Regions from separate parts of the Roseibium sp. AWQ4_254 genome, predicted to be linked through region 2. Evidence: predicted binding sites of a transcription regulator. Region 2 holds the regulator's gene; each other region holds the start of a gene.
The links. Region 2 encodes LexA, which represses DNA repair genes until DNA is damaged. Its sites were predicted from a motif close to TGTTCNNNNTGTGTTCNG; they were not measured.
Positions count from the first base shown of each region.

Region 1: ACXAIC_RS16120 (YifB family Mg chelatase-like AAA ATPase) is a predicted target of LexA. The motif match lies at 1,919-1,936, and genes of this name have one in related genera.
Region 3: ACXAIC_RS00380 (UvrD-helicase domain-containing protein) is a predicted target of LexA. The motif match lies at 1,427-1,444, and genes of this name have one in related genera.
Region 4: ACXAIC_RS12395 (PA0069 family radical SAM protein) is a predicted target of LexA. The motif match lies at 2,680-2,697, and genes of this name have one in related genera.

Region 1 covers NZ_JBSWYH010000020.1:63,354-67,440, forward strand. The annotation lists gene ACXAIC_RS16115 (EAL domain-containing protein) at 1-182, shown strand, start outside; gene ACXAIC_RS16120 (YifB family Mg chelatase-like AAA ATPase) at 243-1,769, opposite strand; gene ACXAIC_RS16125 (hypothetical protein) at 2,050-2,286, opposite strand; gene ACXAIC_RS16130 (MFS transporter) at 2,388-3,584, opposite strand; gene ACXAIC_RS16135 (hypothetical protein) at 3,544-4,087, opposite strand, start outside.
Region 2 covers NZ_JBSWYH010000021.1:71,357-75,443, reverse strand. The annotation lists gene ACXAIC_RS16700 (hypothetical protein) at 1-839, shown strand, start outside; gene lexA (transcriptional repressor LexA) at 1,601-2,311, shown strand; gene ACXAIC_RS16690 (ComEC/Rec2 family competence protein) at 2,316-4,087, opposite strand, start outside.
Region 3 covers NZ_JBSWYH010000001.1:89,047-93,133, reverse strand. The annotation lists gene ACXAIC_RS00380 (UvrD-helicase domain-containing protein) at 1-1,392, opposite strand, end outside; gene ACXAIC_RS00375 (TonB-dependent receptor domain-containing protein) at 1,974-3,905, opposite strand; gene ACXAIC_RS00370 (MBL fold metallo-hydrolase) at 4,058-4,087, opposite strand, start outside.
Region 4 covers NZ_JBSWYH010000014.1:38,106-42,192, forward strand. The annotation lists gene ACXAIC_RS12380 (aminotransferase-like domain-containing protein) at 1-1,010, opposite strand, end outside; gene moaB (molybdenum cofactor biosynthesis protein B) at 1,197-1,754, shown strand; gene ACXAIC_RS12390 (glycosyltransferase) at 1,913-2,608, opposite strand; gene ACXAIC_RS12395 (PA0069 family radical SAM protein) at 2,719-3,882, shown strand; gene ACXAIC_RS12400 (ribonuclease HII) at 3,928-4,087, shown strand, end outside.

The sequences.
Region 1 (4,087 bases), on a different contig from region 2:
AGGCCCTGAACCTTGATGTTGTCGTGGAAGGGGTGGAAACGGACGAGCAGGCCAGGATCATGCGGGAGCTCGGCGGCCACATGGCCCAGGGGTATCTTTATGAACGCTCCGGGACGCTTGCGTCCCTTGATCTTCAAGGCCATGCCAAATGCAGCCTCCAGAAAGCGCCGTCCCGCACCTGACAGGGTCTCACCACCGGCTGGACCGGCGGCCTTTCCCGCCCCTTTGTTCAAGGAGTGCTGTCACGCCGCCTGCCTTGACACATCCCGGCCCCGGTAGCTGAGGGCTTCGGCAAGGTGAATCCGGCCGACCTGATCCTTCGCATCCAGATCCGCCAGCGTGCGGGCCAGTTTGAGAACCCGGTGATAGCCCCGGGCGCTGAGGCGCAGCTTTTCAGCTGCATCGCGCAGGAACGCCAGACCCAAAGCGTCCGGCTGAGCCATGGCCTCCACGGCAGCGGCAGGGGCCTGGGCATTGGTGCGGCAGAGCAGACCCAGGTTCAAGAAACGGTCTTCCTGCAGGCGCCGCGCCTCGGCCACCCGTGCAGCCACAGCCGCAGACGGTTCCGCCTCTGCCGGGCCGATCAGATCGGTGGCGGTGACGGCCGGAACATCGATGCGCAGATCGATCCGGTCCAGAAAAGGCCCGGAGACCCGGGCCTGATAGTCCGCGGCGCAGCGCTCACCCCTCCGGCACTGGTGGCCCGGCTCGCCCGCATGACCGCAGCGGCAGGGGTTCATAGCCGCGATCAATTGAATGCGCGCCGGATAGGTGACCCGGTGATTGGCCCGGGCGATCACCGCTTCGCCGGTTTCCAGGGGCTGGCGCAGACTGTCGAGCACTTGCGGGTTGAATTCCGGCAGCTCATCCAGAAACAGTACGCCGTGATGGGCCAGAGACACTTCACCGGGCCGGGCGCGCAGCCCGCCGCCCACAAGGGCGGCCATGGAGGCGGAATGGTGCGGCGCCCGGAAAGGCCGCCGGTCGGTGAGCTTGCCTTCTGCCAGCTCCCCGGCCAGCGAAGCAATCATGGAAACTTCCAGAAGCTCGCGCGGGGTCAGCGGCGGCAGGATGGAGGGCAGGCGGCTTGCAAGCATGGATTTGCCCGAGCCGGGAGGTCCGGTCATAAGCAGGTTGTGGCCTCCGGCCGCTGCGATTTCCAGTGCCCGGCGGGCGCTTTCCTGGCCCTTGACCTCGGCCAGATCGGGCAACGGCCCGGTATTGCCCTGAAGCTTTGCCGCCGGGCGGCTGAGGATCTGCGTGCCCTTGACATGATTGGCCAGCTGGATCAGCGAACGGGGGGCCAGAATGTCCATGTCCGGATCGGCCCAGGCGGCTTCGCTGCCACTGGCCTCCGGACAGACCAAGCCCTTGCCGAGCCCGTTGGCGCCCATGGCCGCAGGCAGGACACCGGCGACAGGTGCCAGTGTGCCATCCAGGGCCAGCTCTCCCAGCACCACGTACCCCTCCAGAAAGTCCCCCGGCAGGGCGCCGATAGCGGCCATCACCCCAAGCGCAATGGGCAGATCGTAATGGGACCCTTCCTTGGGCAGATCGGCCGGAGCCAGATTGACGGTGACCCGTTTGGCGGGCAACGCCAACCCGGAGGCAGAGAGGGCGGCCCGCACCCGCTCCCGGCTTTCGGCCACCGCCTTGTCGGGTAGGCCCACAATGGTAAAGGCCACCATGCCCGGGCCGACATGGACCTGAACATCCACCGGCACCGCCTCGATGCCCTGAAAGGCAACCGTCGTGACCCGAGAGACCATAGCCTGTCCTCACCCTTGGGAGCGTGTCGCGTTCATCCGGATTCAAATTGTTTCGTCTTTTGCGTTGAAATCTCTGATTCCAGACAGCGGCAGGCACCTGATTTGCTGAAGTTGCGCCAGGAAGGGAACCATAGTGATGCGGGAGAATCAAGAACAAAAATGGAACAAATTTGCCTATGTCAAGGCCTTGTCTGACCGGGAGCTTCTCAACCGGCCCGCAGTTCCGGGAGATGGTATTGAAGACGCGACATCTTCAAACCCTTCATGACAATCAGACTGCTCAGGAGGCGAAAACGCGGAACGCGCTGGCCGTTTCGCTGTTCTGGGAAGCCGCCACCAAAACCTGTTCCAGATAGGCCGGGATCTGAAAATCCGCGCTTATGGTCAAGCCGTTCAGCTCAAGCCAGTCCGACAGGAGCGCAATCATCTTGTCCGGGTCTTTTTCAAACATGGCGCGGCACAGCTCTGTATCGAGCTGGCGCTCCTCCGTCTGCAGCTTGGAAACGATCATCGGCATGTTCACACTTTACTACTATAACGTGCTGTTATGATGCCTGCGTTTTGAGGCAAAAACCAGACGATTGCGGTTATGCCGCTCTGCGACATCATAATTCGCTGTTATGTATTCCTTAAGGTGATCCCCTGCGCAGGCGGCCGCAGGACCGCCATCCCGCAGCACAACAGGCCCGAGCCGGCAAACAGCATCGTATGGCCCAGAACCGGAATGGCAAACCCGCCCACAACAGGGCCGACCGCCTGGCCAAGCGAAATCAGGAAAAATGTCAGGCCGAAACCGATGGATGGGGCATCCCGGAAAATGCGCATGCTCCACATGCCAAAAACGGCGGTCATGACGATGAAGCCGGAGCCGAAAAAGGCAGCGGAAACATAAATGCCATAAGCAATGCCGATCAGAAGCGGCAATGTGGCGATTGCCGAGCCGACGACAAGAGCCAGAACCCAATAGGTGGTAGTCAGACCCCAGCGGTTGACCAGGCCGCCGGCGAAACATCCGGTGACCCCGGCCATGCCGAGCACGATCCAGAACAAAATGGCGTCGCGCCCGTTGCCGGTCAGCGCCAGTAGAAGTTCCACCGCATAGGTCCAATAGACGGCAGAAAAGATCCCGAACAGAAAGGCGGCCACAAACAGGGGCCTGGCCACCGTTTGCAACAGAAAGCGGGGCGACAGGGCCGCTCTGGCATTGGAGGCCCGAAGCCCCTGCCGGGGCAAGGTCCACAGATTGCAAAAGGTGATCAGCAGGGCGAGCCCGGCAAAGACGAACCAGGCCAACCGCCAGTCTTCCCCGGCAAACAGCGCCAGCGGCCCGGCCAGCGCCACCCCAAAGCCCGTGCCGGAATTGATCCAGGCATAGATGGCGTTCTGGCGGTGCGGTTCCGTGTGCCGCACAATCACATCGGAGAAGGGTGGATAGGCGAGCCCCGGGCTGGTGCCCGCCAGAAAAACACCAACAGCAAGGGTCCAGGGATCGGGCGCGGCTGCAATGATGGCCATACCGGTGGCAGCCGCCAGACCGCCGAGCAGAATGGGCAGCCTCGGGCCGAACCAGGTTGACAGGCCGGAGCCCAGAAATGTGGCCAGCAGATATCCGGCATAGGACAGGCCCGCAATCAGGCCAACCGTTTCCGTAGACAGACCGAATTCCAGCCGGATCTCGGGCAGGAACAGACCAAAACAATAGCGGGCCAGCCCATAGGTTGCCGCGACAATGGCCAGACCCGCGACCGTGAGGCCGCGGGCTTTCCGGGCCGCTTCATGCCCGGCGGGAGAGCTGGAAGTGAAGTGTCTCGTCATCGGTAAAGGTCTCACCGGCAATCGTGAAAGATCCACCTTGCTCTCTGTAACGTCGATATTGGTCGAGAGTGAGTTTCAGGCAGAAGTTGGAGACGTGCAAGGCTCTTGTTTTGGTTGTGGTTGAAAATTCCTCTCCGAGGATCGCCACTTGCGCCGTCTCCCCGCCCGCAAACGGAACCGGCAGCACGAAGAAGCGGTTTAGGGTGGGCAGGCTGCTGTCCACTGCCTGTTCAAAGGCAATCCTTGAGAAGCGCTGCATGGCCCGGTGGGAATAAAAGGCCGGAATCCGGTCACGGTGATGTTCAGTATAGAGCTGGCTTTCCGAAAGGAGCAGATCGCCGGGCCGGGCGATCTGTTGCAGCCATTCATTCACGACGAAGGGATCGTCATTGCCTTCCTGAAAGCCGAGCATGGTGATCACTGCCGCCGGGGCACCGCTGCCGCGCCCCGGCCCAGCCACATCGCTGAGACGGAACTCTTCAAAGGAACAGGTGACGAATTGC
Region 2 (4,087 bases):
ATATCCGCCATCCGGGCCCTGCCGCGGCCGACAGGCGCCCCTTTGCGCTCTGCGACGCCATTCCGATAGCGGTTCCCGTGCCCGCCGGCACACCGCTCCTGACCAATCTTGGCGTGTGGGCTGCTGCGTCCGGCTTTTCCTCCGCCGTTCTGGATCTGTCCGGCCTCCCCCTCTCGGCCTTCGACTACGTCATGCCCGACCGGGCCATCGACGACCGGCACGCCGCCTGGTACAGCGACACCCACCACTCCGCCGCTGCTGTCCTTGAGGAGGCTGTCGCCATCCTGGGTTGGAAGGACGGGAGCTGGTTCGCCCATATTCACGGCTTCTGGCAGGACGGGAACAAGCAACGCCTCGGCCACCTGCAGCCCCACACGCTGACGGCCACGCAGGACATCACGGTCTCCGGCTGGGGCCTCAGGGGCGCGCGGTTCGAGGCGGAGCTGGACCCGGAAACCGAATTCACGCTGTTCCGGACCAGGACAGAGGACAGCGCCTCCCCGCGGCCAACGCATAATGCACTGATCACGACCCTCGCCCCGTTTGAGGACCTGTCCACCAGCATCGAAAGCCTGGCAGCCACACTTGGCCCTGGCCCCTATTGCGTTTACGGCCTCGGCAGCCTTGCCGGAGCCCGGTTCACCGACAGCGCGCCCATGACAGGCCTGATTTCCGAAATCCTGTTGCGCCCGGGAGCTGGAGCGGAAAAAGGAACACCGCCCGCTGTCCCGGTCCGCTGCGCGGACCTGACCGGTGCTCTCTTTGAGGGTATACTTGTCCCCGGCGGCGCGCCGACGCTGGTAACGTGCGAGCTGCTGATCGTCAGGGAGAACGGATGACCCCGACTTGAAACGCCGGTTTCCAAAGCGCACAAGTGTACGCACCGGACTTAAATGGCACGGGCCGAATTTCATCGGCACCAGAAAGTCTTGTCCGGGAAAATGCGGAATTTCGCGGTTCTAATTGTCAGGAGTAGCTGGTTTTCAATCCGGACTTCTATAAAACGTAGAAATAGGGAAAAGACGTTGAAGCGCGGAAACCTTGGGGGGCATTTCCAAAGCAAGACAGTCCTACTGGATTATTCGTTCCGTGGCATGCGTGGCACACGGTTTTCAAGACTGTATCCGGTTCGTTGTCAGTGTCATCTTTAAAAATTTTCGAATAAGTTTGTCCGTTGTTCGGACAACCAAGTTTTAGGAAGTCTGGGCAGCTTCGTGCAGGTGTCTGCGGCTACACAACATCTATTGCAATCAGACAACACAACAGCACCCCATGACCAAATCTCTGCGCCGCCGACGCAGACTATTCTGTAGTGAAGAATTGAGCCAGCGGAGCAAAACGGGGCCAATTGCCCGATGAATGCAAAAGTTCCCGATTTTCAGTCCGGAGCACCATTCATCGTACGGTTGAGTTTTGTCATGCCGCCCAGCCAGCGATCAATACGGCCAAAAGTGCAACTGCCAGTGCCGTTTTACTCTGACAGATCCACAAGTGGCCCGGCAGAACAGTAAGAGAACATTTACGCTTGCGGAACACAATGAGAACAGGTAATGTGTTCTTGATTTGTACCAGAACCTTCTCATGGTCAAGGAATGCCGATATGCTGACGCGCAAGCAGTATGAACTGCTCATGTTCATTCATGAAAGACTGAAAGAAACCGGTGTTCCGCCGTCCTTTGATGAAATGAAGGACGCTCTCGACCTCAGGTCGAAGTCCGGTATTCACCGGCTGATCACGGCTCTGGAAGAACGCGGCTTCATCCGCCGCCTGCCGAACCGGGCCCGCGCCATGGAAGTGGTCCGGCTGCCGGATTCCATTGCACCGGGCCTCGGCGCCCCCCGCCAGCGTGGCAGCTTTTCCCCGGAAGTCATCGAAGGGTCTCTTGGCAAGCCGGAACCGGCTCGCCCTGCACCGGAGCCTGAAGTGGCGGGAACGGAGATTCCAGTCATGGGGCGCATTGCCGCCGGGGTGCCGATCGAAGCGATTCAGACCCACAGCCATTCCATCACAGTGCCGCCGGAACTTCTCGGCAAGGGCGAACATTATGCTCTGGAAGTGCGCGGCGATTCCATGATCGAGGCCGGTATTCTGGACGGCGACACCGTGCTGATCCGCCGCACGGAAAGCGCCGATAGCGGCGATATCGTGGTGGCGCTGGTGGATGATGAAGAGGCCACCTTGAAGCGGCTGCGCAAGAAAGGCGCCTCAATTGCCCTGGAAGCTGCCAATCCCGCTTACGAAACCCGCATTTTCGGCCCCGGCCGGGTGCGTGTTCAAGGACGGCTTGTCGCCCTCTTCCGCCAATATTGACCGTTTAGCCACCTCCCTGGCGCAGGCTGGTACGCGTCACCTTCCCCGCCCGGTTCCACGGACGGGGCTCCTTTTGAAGCGCAAACTGGATGTCCGTGACAGCCAGTACCCGTGTTTTCAGCGCATTGGGGGCAGATGCCTGATCCTCTCTTTCCCGTTTCCGGGTTCCCTGCCCTTCCGGCACAGCCTCTTCCATGGCCGGGGAAGCGGCGCGCGCCAGCCAGATCGAAACAGCACCGCGCGCATGGCGCAGGGATTTGTCAATCACAAGGGGAGCAGAACAGGATTGGGGCGCGACCAGATCGCTCACGACCAAATCAGCCCATCGGCAATCCATTTCAAATGCCTCAGGCCTCTTTGTGAGAGCCAGTTTGAGAGGCCTGTGCTCGAAGCCGTCAGGCACGTGCGCCCCGGCCACTTGATAGGCACGTATCACGCAGCCGCCGGGATCACAGGCGATTTGAGGCGCTTTCATCCTGCGCGATTTAATTTCGCCCTCTGGAACTCCCTCCGTCTGAAACCAGATATCACCAGCAAAACTGTCCCGGCGGGCAAACCAGCGCAAATCCCCAATCCGGTCCCGGGCTGCGAGCTTGTTTCCGGAAGCGGCAATCTGGATGTCCGGCGGCCGGCTGACCTGCACAAGCACCAGGCCAAGGATCAGGGGCCCAAAGGCCAGGCAGCGCCACCGGCCCGGCAGCAGCAGCACGCCGAACAGGGCAGCTGAAAAAGCCAGCATCTCCGGCAGACCAATCCGGCCAATGGCGCCTGCAGCTCCACTAAGATCAGACACGAAGCCCGCCACATCAAGAAGCAACCTGACACCAAAGGCCATCAGGCTGAGGGGCACAGAGGCCAAGCCAAACGGCATCAGAACAAGCGACAGAACCCCCATGGGCATGACCAGCAAGGTGAAGATCGGCATGCCGAGCACGTTTCCCAGAAGCCCCAGGGGGGCTATGCGCCCAAAATGATGGGCGGCAATGATCCCGGTTGCCAGTCCGGCCACCAGCGCTGTGACAGCCAGCCCCAACGACCAGCGCAGGGTAGACCGGGCAAGCTGCAGCAAAGGCCTGCCCCCATTGTGGGTCTGGCGAATCAGCGGATCCGGTCGGTTCCGCCAGAGCTCGTAAACCGCCACGAGGCAGATCACCGCGGCAAAGGACATTTGAAAACCTGGAAAAAGCAGCCTCTCAGGCGCCAGACCCAGCAGGAAAAGCGCAGCCAGCGCGACACTGCGCAAGGTTAGCCCCCGGCGGCCGGTCAGAACGCCCAGAAAGACGAGACCTATCATCAAAAACGACCGCTGGGTAGCAATCGATGCCCCGGACAGAACCAGATAAAAGACCGCTGCCGCCAGCGCCAGCACTGCGGCGATCTTGTGAATTGGCCAGCGCAGGGCAACTGGCGGGAAAAGGGCCAGAAGAAAAAGCACCGCGCCATAGGTGCCACCAGCAAAGAGCGCCATATGCAATCCCGAAATTGCAAGAATATGGGCAAGCCCCGCCGCGCGAAGGTTCTCTTCCTGCGGCTCCGAAATACCGCTCCTGTCGCCCACAAGCAGCGCCACAACAAGACCCGCCTCCGGCCTGCCCCCCAGGATTTTTGTGATCCTGTTTGCAAACCAGCTGCGCATCTCCCCGACAACGGCGGTTAGACGCAGCCCCGCAGGCAGGGATTGCGCCTCCAGAACCTCCGGCACGCCAAAACTGAACCCGGTAGCCCCGATCTGCGAAAAATAGGCCCGGAGGGAAAAGTCATATCCTCCCGGCACAA
Region 3 (4,087 bases), on a different contig from region 2:
GCCCCGTTTCGGCGTGTTCACAATCCGCTCAAAGGCCAGATCATCGGCCGGCTGGCAGACACATCTGAAATAGGCCAGCGCATCCCGGATCTCCATCCGTTCATAAAAGCGCGGTCCGCCAATCACCCGGTAATTCAGCCCGAGCGTGATGAAACGCTCTTCAAATTCGCGCATCTGGAACGACGCGCGCACAAGCACCGCCATCTCATTGAGCGTATGACCATGGGTCTGCTGCGCCTCGATCTCATCGCCGATCATACGGGCCTCCTCTTCGGAGTCCCAAACGGAGGCAACGGAGACAAGATCGTGATCAGGCTCTTCAAAATCCGTGAACAGCGTTTTGCCCAAGCGGCCCTCATTGAAGGAAATCAAATGAGAAGCCGCGGCCAGAATATGACTGGTGGAGCGGTAGTTCCGCTCCAGACGGATGACAGTTGCGCCTTTGAAGTCGTGCTCAAAGCGCAGGATGTTGTCGACTTCCGCCCCGCGCCAACCATAAATCGACTGGTCGTCATCGCCCACACAGCAGACATTCGGATTGCCCTGGGCCAAAAGCCGCAGCCACAGATACTGCGCAATATTGGTGTCCTGATACTCATCCACCAGCATGTAGCGGAAGCGGCTCTGATAGTCGGCCAGAACATCAGGGCGGGACTTGAACAGAGTGATCACATGGAGCAGCAGATCGCCGAAATCGGCCGCATTCAGGATCGACAGGCGCTCCTGATATTCCTGATAAAGCCGTCGCCCCTTGCCATTGCCAAAGGCCCGCGCTTCGCCCTCGGGCACCTGATCGGGCGTCAGGGCCCGGTTCTTCCAGCCGTCCAGAATCCCGGCAAAGGTCTTTGCGGTCCAGCGCTTGTCGTCGAGCCCTTCCGCCTGGATGATCTGCTTGAGCAAACGAATCTGGTCATCCGTGTCCAGAATGGAAAAACTGGATTTGAGGCCAACCAGTTCGGCATGTTTGCGCAGAATTTTGACACAGATGGAGTGGAACGTGCCAAGCCAGGCCATGCCCTCCACATTGCCGCCGACAAAGCCCGCAATCCGTTCCTTCATCTCCCGCGCCGCCTTGTTGGTGAAGGTAACGGCAAGAATGCCGGAGGGCCACGCAAGCCCGCTGGCAAGAATATGTGCAATGCGTGTGGTCAGAACCCGGGTCTTGCCGGTGCCTGCCCCGGCCAGAACCAGGACCGGGCCTTCGGTCGTCTCCACCGCCAGGCGCTGTTCCGGATTAAGGCCGGTCAGATAGTCCGGCGCGCGCCGGGCTGCCATGGCCCGGGCTGCGATCCCACCTTCCGGGCGCGCAGGCGCAAGCGCCGGGTCCCGCCGGGTGCCCACAGGCTGGAAGGGATCGTCAAAGGGATCATCATACCCGTCCGGGTCTGCCATGGCGTGAAAGTCCAGTAACGTAACTTTAAATCAGGAGAACAATATAGCAACAAACCGGCTGTGGCGAGAGCGCGCACAGGCAAATGGTGGGGACAAGACGTCTCAAACCGGGATGAACGTGCCTTTCTTCCCCAAGGGCGGCCAGGCAGACAGCACCACACACAGATGTGAAGGCCGGCGCCTCCTTGAACCCCGCGCCCCTTTTTGCCCACCGCGCCAAAGATGACCCTAGTGGACGGGGTTCTCAGGTTCGCTAGCAAGAAAAGGAGCGCAAGCCGGTCTGGCTGGCCGGGCAAGCGGCCAGACACGGCCCGGCGGGCCTGACAAAGCACCAAAGGCCACGGCATGAGAGCGTTCCGCCGTGTCGCGCGTCCTGGACGGTGCCCCGCATCGCCCTGTGACACGCGCCTTGCTAAACGCGCTCATGCCACGGCCCAATAGGGTCTTGTTTGGTGAGACTCGCAAAAGGCAAGAACGGCAAGGCTGGTGCCGAAAAGCGGGTTTTCTGACAGATTGAGACCTGCAACACCGCCTCAAAAAGCCAGGGTTCCGGCATTGCAGACAGAGGCCCCGCGCGCCCTTCAGAACTCGGCAGTCATCCCCAGCCAGAACGTCCGGCCGCTTTCCACCGTGCCATAGTCATCCTCGTTGATCGCCACATCGCTGAGATTATAGACTGCACCTTTCAGGGCCACGTGCTCATTGAGGCGGTAGTTCGCCCCGATATCAAGCGTCGTGTACCCATCATATTCGGTTGCTGTCGAGCCGCGGCTCGTGCTCGATACACTGACGCTGTCGCCCTGGTATTGGACGCTGCTCCACAGGTCCAGCCCCTCGAGCGGGGTCGTCCAGTCCAGCCGCAGGCTCGCCTGGTGCTTTGGCGTGCGGGCAAGCGGTTCGCCCTGCAGGTCGCCGGAGCGGCGCTCGGAATGGGTAAAGGTATAGCTGCCGCTCACTTCAAGATCCGGCAGGATAAAATTCCCTGCCGACAGCTCGATGCCCTGCACTCTCGCCTTGCCGACATTGTAGTACTCGTAAAGCTCATAGGTCGTGCCGTCCAGGGTGATGGTGCTGCCAGTATCACGGCTGTCGATCTTGTTGCTGAAGTCGGTGTAAAACCCAGTGAGCGAGAAACGGGTGCGATCGTTTTCAAAGCGCAAACCGGCTTCGTAGCTAGTGCTCTCCTCCGGCTCGAGATCCGATGTACCGGCAATTACCGCGCGGCCGCGATTTGTGGTCAAATAGTAGCCTTCCACCGACTGGCGCAATTCCGGTGTGCGGTACCCGGTCGACACACCGCCCGTCAGGAAAAAGTCGCGGTGGAACTCCCATACAATGTAGGCGCGCTGCGTCATCTTGCTGCCAAAGCGCTCGTCCTCGGTATAGCGGCCGCCTAGAGTGAGGGTAACGTCCGGAAGGACTTCCCAGTTGTCCTCCGTAAACAGCGCCCATTGATTGTTCGAGAACCGGTCGTGTTCGGTCGAACTGACGCCCGGATTGACGTCTTTGAGCGTCGAGCGCGTGAATTGGCCGCCAAATGTGGATCTGTGCAGACCGAGCATGTCGAATTCCCGGGATGCCTTCGCATCGAGGACGGTATTGTCGATACGCGGTTCACGCGTTGAACCGGTGGTGTCGCGCCCGGCATGTTCATGGCTGATACCGGCTGCAACATCCCAGTCCTGAATCACACCTTCGTAGCCGAAGGCCCCGGTCAGACGCTTGTTCAGCCGCGGATCTGTATCGATATGCGTCCAGCCTGCTTCCGCCGAGATCTTCTGGTCAACCAATGGGGTCCAGACCAGACGTCCATGAACGTCATCGAGGTTGCGTTCGGTCGGACCTCCGTCTCGCTCCGAGGCTTCCCGATAGAGCTTGCGCCCCCAAACCTGCACTCCAAGCTTGTCGGCAAAAACCGGACCGTTGGCGAAAAAAGACACCTGTCGTTCGGAATAGTCCTCGGACCTCTGGGGTATGCGTGCCTCCACAGTGAACGAACCGGACCAACGGTCACTCACCGGCTTCGTGATGATATTGATCACCCCACCCATGGCATCCGATCCGTAGAGAGATGACATCGGGCCGCGCACGACCTCGATCCTGTCGATGGCCGAGACCGGCGGCATGTAATACTGGTCCACTCCGCCGCCTGCATTCGTGCGGGACTGGCTGGTGCTGATCCGTTTTCCATCGATCAGGATGAGCGTGTATTCAGACGGCAGTCCGCGTATATAGATGTTCTCGCCATCCGCCGCGCCGGCAACTGAAACACCCGGCACAGTGCGCAAGGCATCAGTGAGATCGACGACACCAGCCTTTTCCAGTTGCTCCGCAGTCACAACCGAGACGCTGGCAGGCGCAGTCAGCGGATCGACTCCGACGCCGGCAGCGGTCACAACGATGATGTCCAGCATGGTCAAGCCATCCTCATCCTGCGCGGAAGCGTTGAGAGGAAGGCCGGTAACACTGGACGTGACGAAAACCACCAGGGCAAATAGGGACTTGGTGCTCATAAATGTTCCTTGACTATACGACACTTGCACTATGGATATCTGGGTATCGCACCGGAAACGCACCTGCCTCGATATGTTTGTGGAGCCGAATAGTCAGGTATTAGAAAGTTCGCAAGACCTCAATCCCGTTTTACCCCGATACACGCATAACCCTAGTTCGCTCCGACGGAAAACCGGGCCGC
Region 4 (4,087 bases), on a different contig from region 2:
CAGATGAACATGCCCCCTTCCGGCCGGGTCCAGCGTGTCCCCTCCGGCATATGCCGCTCCAAAGCGGCCAGCATGGCATCGCGCCGCGCTTTGTAGGTGGCGTTGATACGGGCCGAATGCCGGTCAAATTCGGTTTCGGCGACCCGGGCCATGGCTTCCTGATTGACAACCGGCGTGTTCAGATCGCTCGCCTGCTTGATCAGAACCAGACGGGAAATCACATCAGACGCCGCGCAGATCCAGCCGAGGCGCAATCCCGGGGAGAGCGATTTTGAGAAGCTGCCGCAATAGAGCGTCCGGCTGTTTTCAATGCCGCCCTGTTGCGCGCAGTCAAGCGCCAGAAGGCCGGGGACCGGCGCCCCGTCATAGCGCAAGCTTTGATACGGCGCGTCTTCAATGATGGCGCAGGACAGCTCACCGGCCAGGGTGAGAAGTCGCTGGCGCTCTTCCAGGTCCAGGGACAGGCCTGTCGGATTGGCAAAATCCGGCGACAGATACGCGAATTTGACGGCGCCTCCCTTGTCCTGCGCCCGGGCGCGGATCGTCTCAGCGCTTTCATTGGTCAGAGGGTCAAGCCGGTCGAACTGCGGCTCGTAGGCGTTGAAAGCCTGAAGCGCGCCCAGATAGGTCGGCCATTGCAGCAGGGCCGTATCCCCTTCCGACAGGAACAGCTTGCCGATATAATCAAGCCCCTGCTGGGAACCGGATGTGATGATGATGTTGTCCGGCCCGCAGTCAACGCCCAGCTCTTTCATATGACCGGCAATCCAGGTGCGCAGCCTGAGGCTGCCTTCGCTGATGCCATATTGCAGCGCCGTGTCCGCTTCCGGCCCTGACAGGACCTCCTGATAGGCGGCCCGGAAGGCCTCGGCGGGGAACAGGGCCGGATCGGGAATGCCCCCGGCAAAGGAAATCACATCGGGCCGGTCCAGCAGTTTCAGAAGCTCACGGATTTCGGATGCCCGCATGCGGCTTGCACGCTTGGCGTAAAGGCTTTCCCAGGTTGTCATAATGGCTCTCAGACAATTTTGATGTGATATTTAAGTCAATAATACTGACCTATTCATTTTGCAAGTGTCTCAATCTTGTTATTTTTTGTAATTTTATTTCTCAAAAAGATCCCAATACGGGGTAACCCCACGGGGCTGGAACCGCCTGCCGGTTTCGCCTATGTCTTCTGGACACAGGAGGAAGCCATGTCCCGTCTCGATGAAACCCGTCCATTCATTCCGCTCAACATTGCGGTTCTGACCGTTTCCGACACCCGGTCGCTGGAGGAGGACCGATCCGGCAAGACCCTGTCAGAGCGGCTCGCAAGAGCCGGCCATCTGCTCGCAGACCGGCAGATCGTGACAGATGATGTGGAGGCGATCCGGGCCGTCGCCCGGACCTGGATCAGTGCCCCGACCGTTGACGTGATCATCACGACAGGGGGGACGGGCTTCACCGGCCGGGACGTGACACCGGAAGCCATGGAGCCCCTGTTTGAAAAGCGCATGGACGGCTTTTCGGAAGTGTTCCACCGGATCTCCTATGACAAGATCGGCACCTCAACGATCCAGTCCCGCGCAACCGGCGGAGTTGCGGGGGCGACCTATATCTTTGTGCTGCCCGGCTCTCCAGGAGCCTGCAAGGATGCCTGGGACGGCATCTTGAAATGGCAGCTCGACTACCGGCACATGCCGTGCAATTTCGTGGAAATCATGCCGCGGCTGGATGAGCATCTGAAACGGGGCAAATTGCAGGATGCCTGACACGCTCTGTGCTACCCGCCCCCCCTTTCAGGAGAGGCCTTCGGCCCTCCTCCGCAACTGCTTTGATTGCCAAGGGGATATCGGGGCGTTCCCGGCTCAAAACAGCCAGCTCACAAGCTCATCTTGAGGAGGAAGGGATTCCCTTTCAAATACCGGTGTCAGCCGTGCAGCCGCACCGCGACGCTGGCAGGAATGCGCAAGGTGCCGACACAGAACCGCGCAAGGCCTTTGCGGAACTGGGCCAAACTGTTTCCACCCGCAGACTCACCCGATGTGACCGCTGCAGCCCTTAGGAAAACAATCCGGTTGCGGCCGATGCGCTTGGCAATGTCCAGATCCTCCAACTCCCGCAACGGCCGGTGGCCGCCCAAAGTGCTGTAGAACTGGCGTGAGATCAGAAGCCCCTGATTGCCATAAGGCATGCCAAGAAGCTGCGAACGCAGGGCGGACATCGATTCGCTGATCCGCGCGCCCATGCCAAACGTTTCGTAGCGCAGGCGGAAGCTGGCTGCGGTCCGCGCCCCGTTCGGGGCCCTGCCGGCCCTTTCGATAAACGCCTGGGCTTCATGGTGCCAGCCGCTTTCCAGGAGGGTTTCGGGGCGGAGAAACAAGAGCCAGTCACCGCGTTTGGCCAGGGAAGCCCCATAGGCCAGCCGCTCGCTCCGGCTCATGCCCACAGCCTGCGCCCAGCCGCAGCCAGCGGCGTCGGCGACCCGTTCGGTCCCGTCGCTTGAGCCGCCATCCACAACAATGACTTCCCGGACAACCCCTTCAGCCGCCGCTGTGACCAGAGACGACAGCGCATGCACCAGATCGGTCTCTGAGTTTTTTGTCGGAACTATGACACTTATCATGAGGCAGTGTTTTACATGAAAAATCCCCAGTTGCGAAATGCCGGGCTTGAATTGCTTTAAATTTGAGCTAATGTTCCCGATATGTTCTCGCTTCAGAGTGATCTCCGCCCATGACCCTTGCCCCTCATACCGACCGTCTGCCGGACGGAGCCCGCCTTGATCCGGTGTCTGAACTGCCGGAAACTGCGGAGGCGCCTGGCTCTGACCGGGTTCCGCAAGACCTGCGGCGTGGCCGGGGCGCAGCCCTGAACGCCTCCGGCAGGTTCGAGCCGCTGGCGCGGGAACGTTTCGACGACGGTTGGGATCTGGACGAGGAACTGCCACCGCTCCAGACCGACGTTCAGGAAGAACGCGCGCGCACGATCATCACCCGCAACGAGTCTCCGGACCTGTCCTTTGACCGGTCGATCAATCCTTATCGCGGCTGTGAGCACGGCTGCATCTATTGTTTCGCCCGACCGAGCCATGCCTTTATGGGCCTGTCGCCTGGACTTGATTTCGAGACTCGCCTGTTCGCCAAACCGAATGCCGCCGGGCTTCTGGAACGGGAGCTGTCGAAACCCGGCTATGTCCCCCGCGTGATTGCTATCGGCACCAACACCGACCCTTACCAGCCGGTGGAGCGTGGCTACGCCCTGATGCGCGAGATTCTGGAAGTTCTGGAAGCCTGTTCGCATCCGGTTGCCATTGTCACCAAGTCCGCCCTGGTCACGCGGGACATTGATATTCTTGCCAGAATGGCGGAGCGCAATCTGATCAAGGTGGCGCTTTCGGTCACCACCCTTGACAAGAAACTCTGCCGGGCCATGGAGCCAAGGGCGTCCGCCCCGCATAAACGGCTTGCGGCCATCAAGGCCCTCTCGGAAGCGGGTATCCCGGCCTCGGTGATGATGGCCCCTGTCATCCCCGCCCTGACCGACTGCGAAATCGAGAACCTTCTTGAGGCGGCCGCCAGCCATGGGGCCAGCGAAGCCAGTTTCATTCTGTTGCGCCTGCCGCTGGAAGTCTCTGAGCTCTTCCGGGACTGGCTGCTGCGGGAGCGGCCCGACCGCTACCGCCATGTGATGAACCTCATCCGCTCCATGCGCGGCGGCAAGGATTATGACGCGAAATGGGGCGAGCGCATGCGCGGGCGCGGTCCCTATGCGGAGCAGATTTCCAAACGCTTCACCCTCGCCGCCAAACGGCTTGGACTTAACCTGCGCCGCAAGAAGCTGAACACGGACGCCTTTGTGCAGCCGCAAAAAGGCGGTGTGCAACTTGACCTCTTCTAACACTCCCGCCTTGCACAACGCGTTGAGGGGCGGCAGGCTGGCGCCATGTCTTCCAGCCTGAACCTTTTCGACCTTTCCTTTCCCGACAGTCCGGACATTGCCCTGGAACGCAGCCATGCGGCTGCCTTTGACGGCAAGCTCTGCGGCGTGGATGAAGCCGGGCGCGGCCCCTGGGCCGGGCCAGTGGTGACCGCCGCCGTGATCC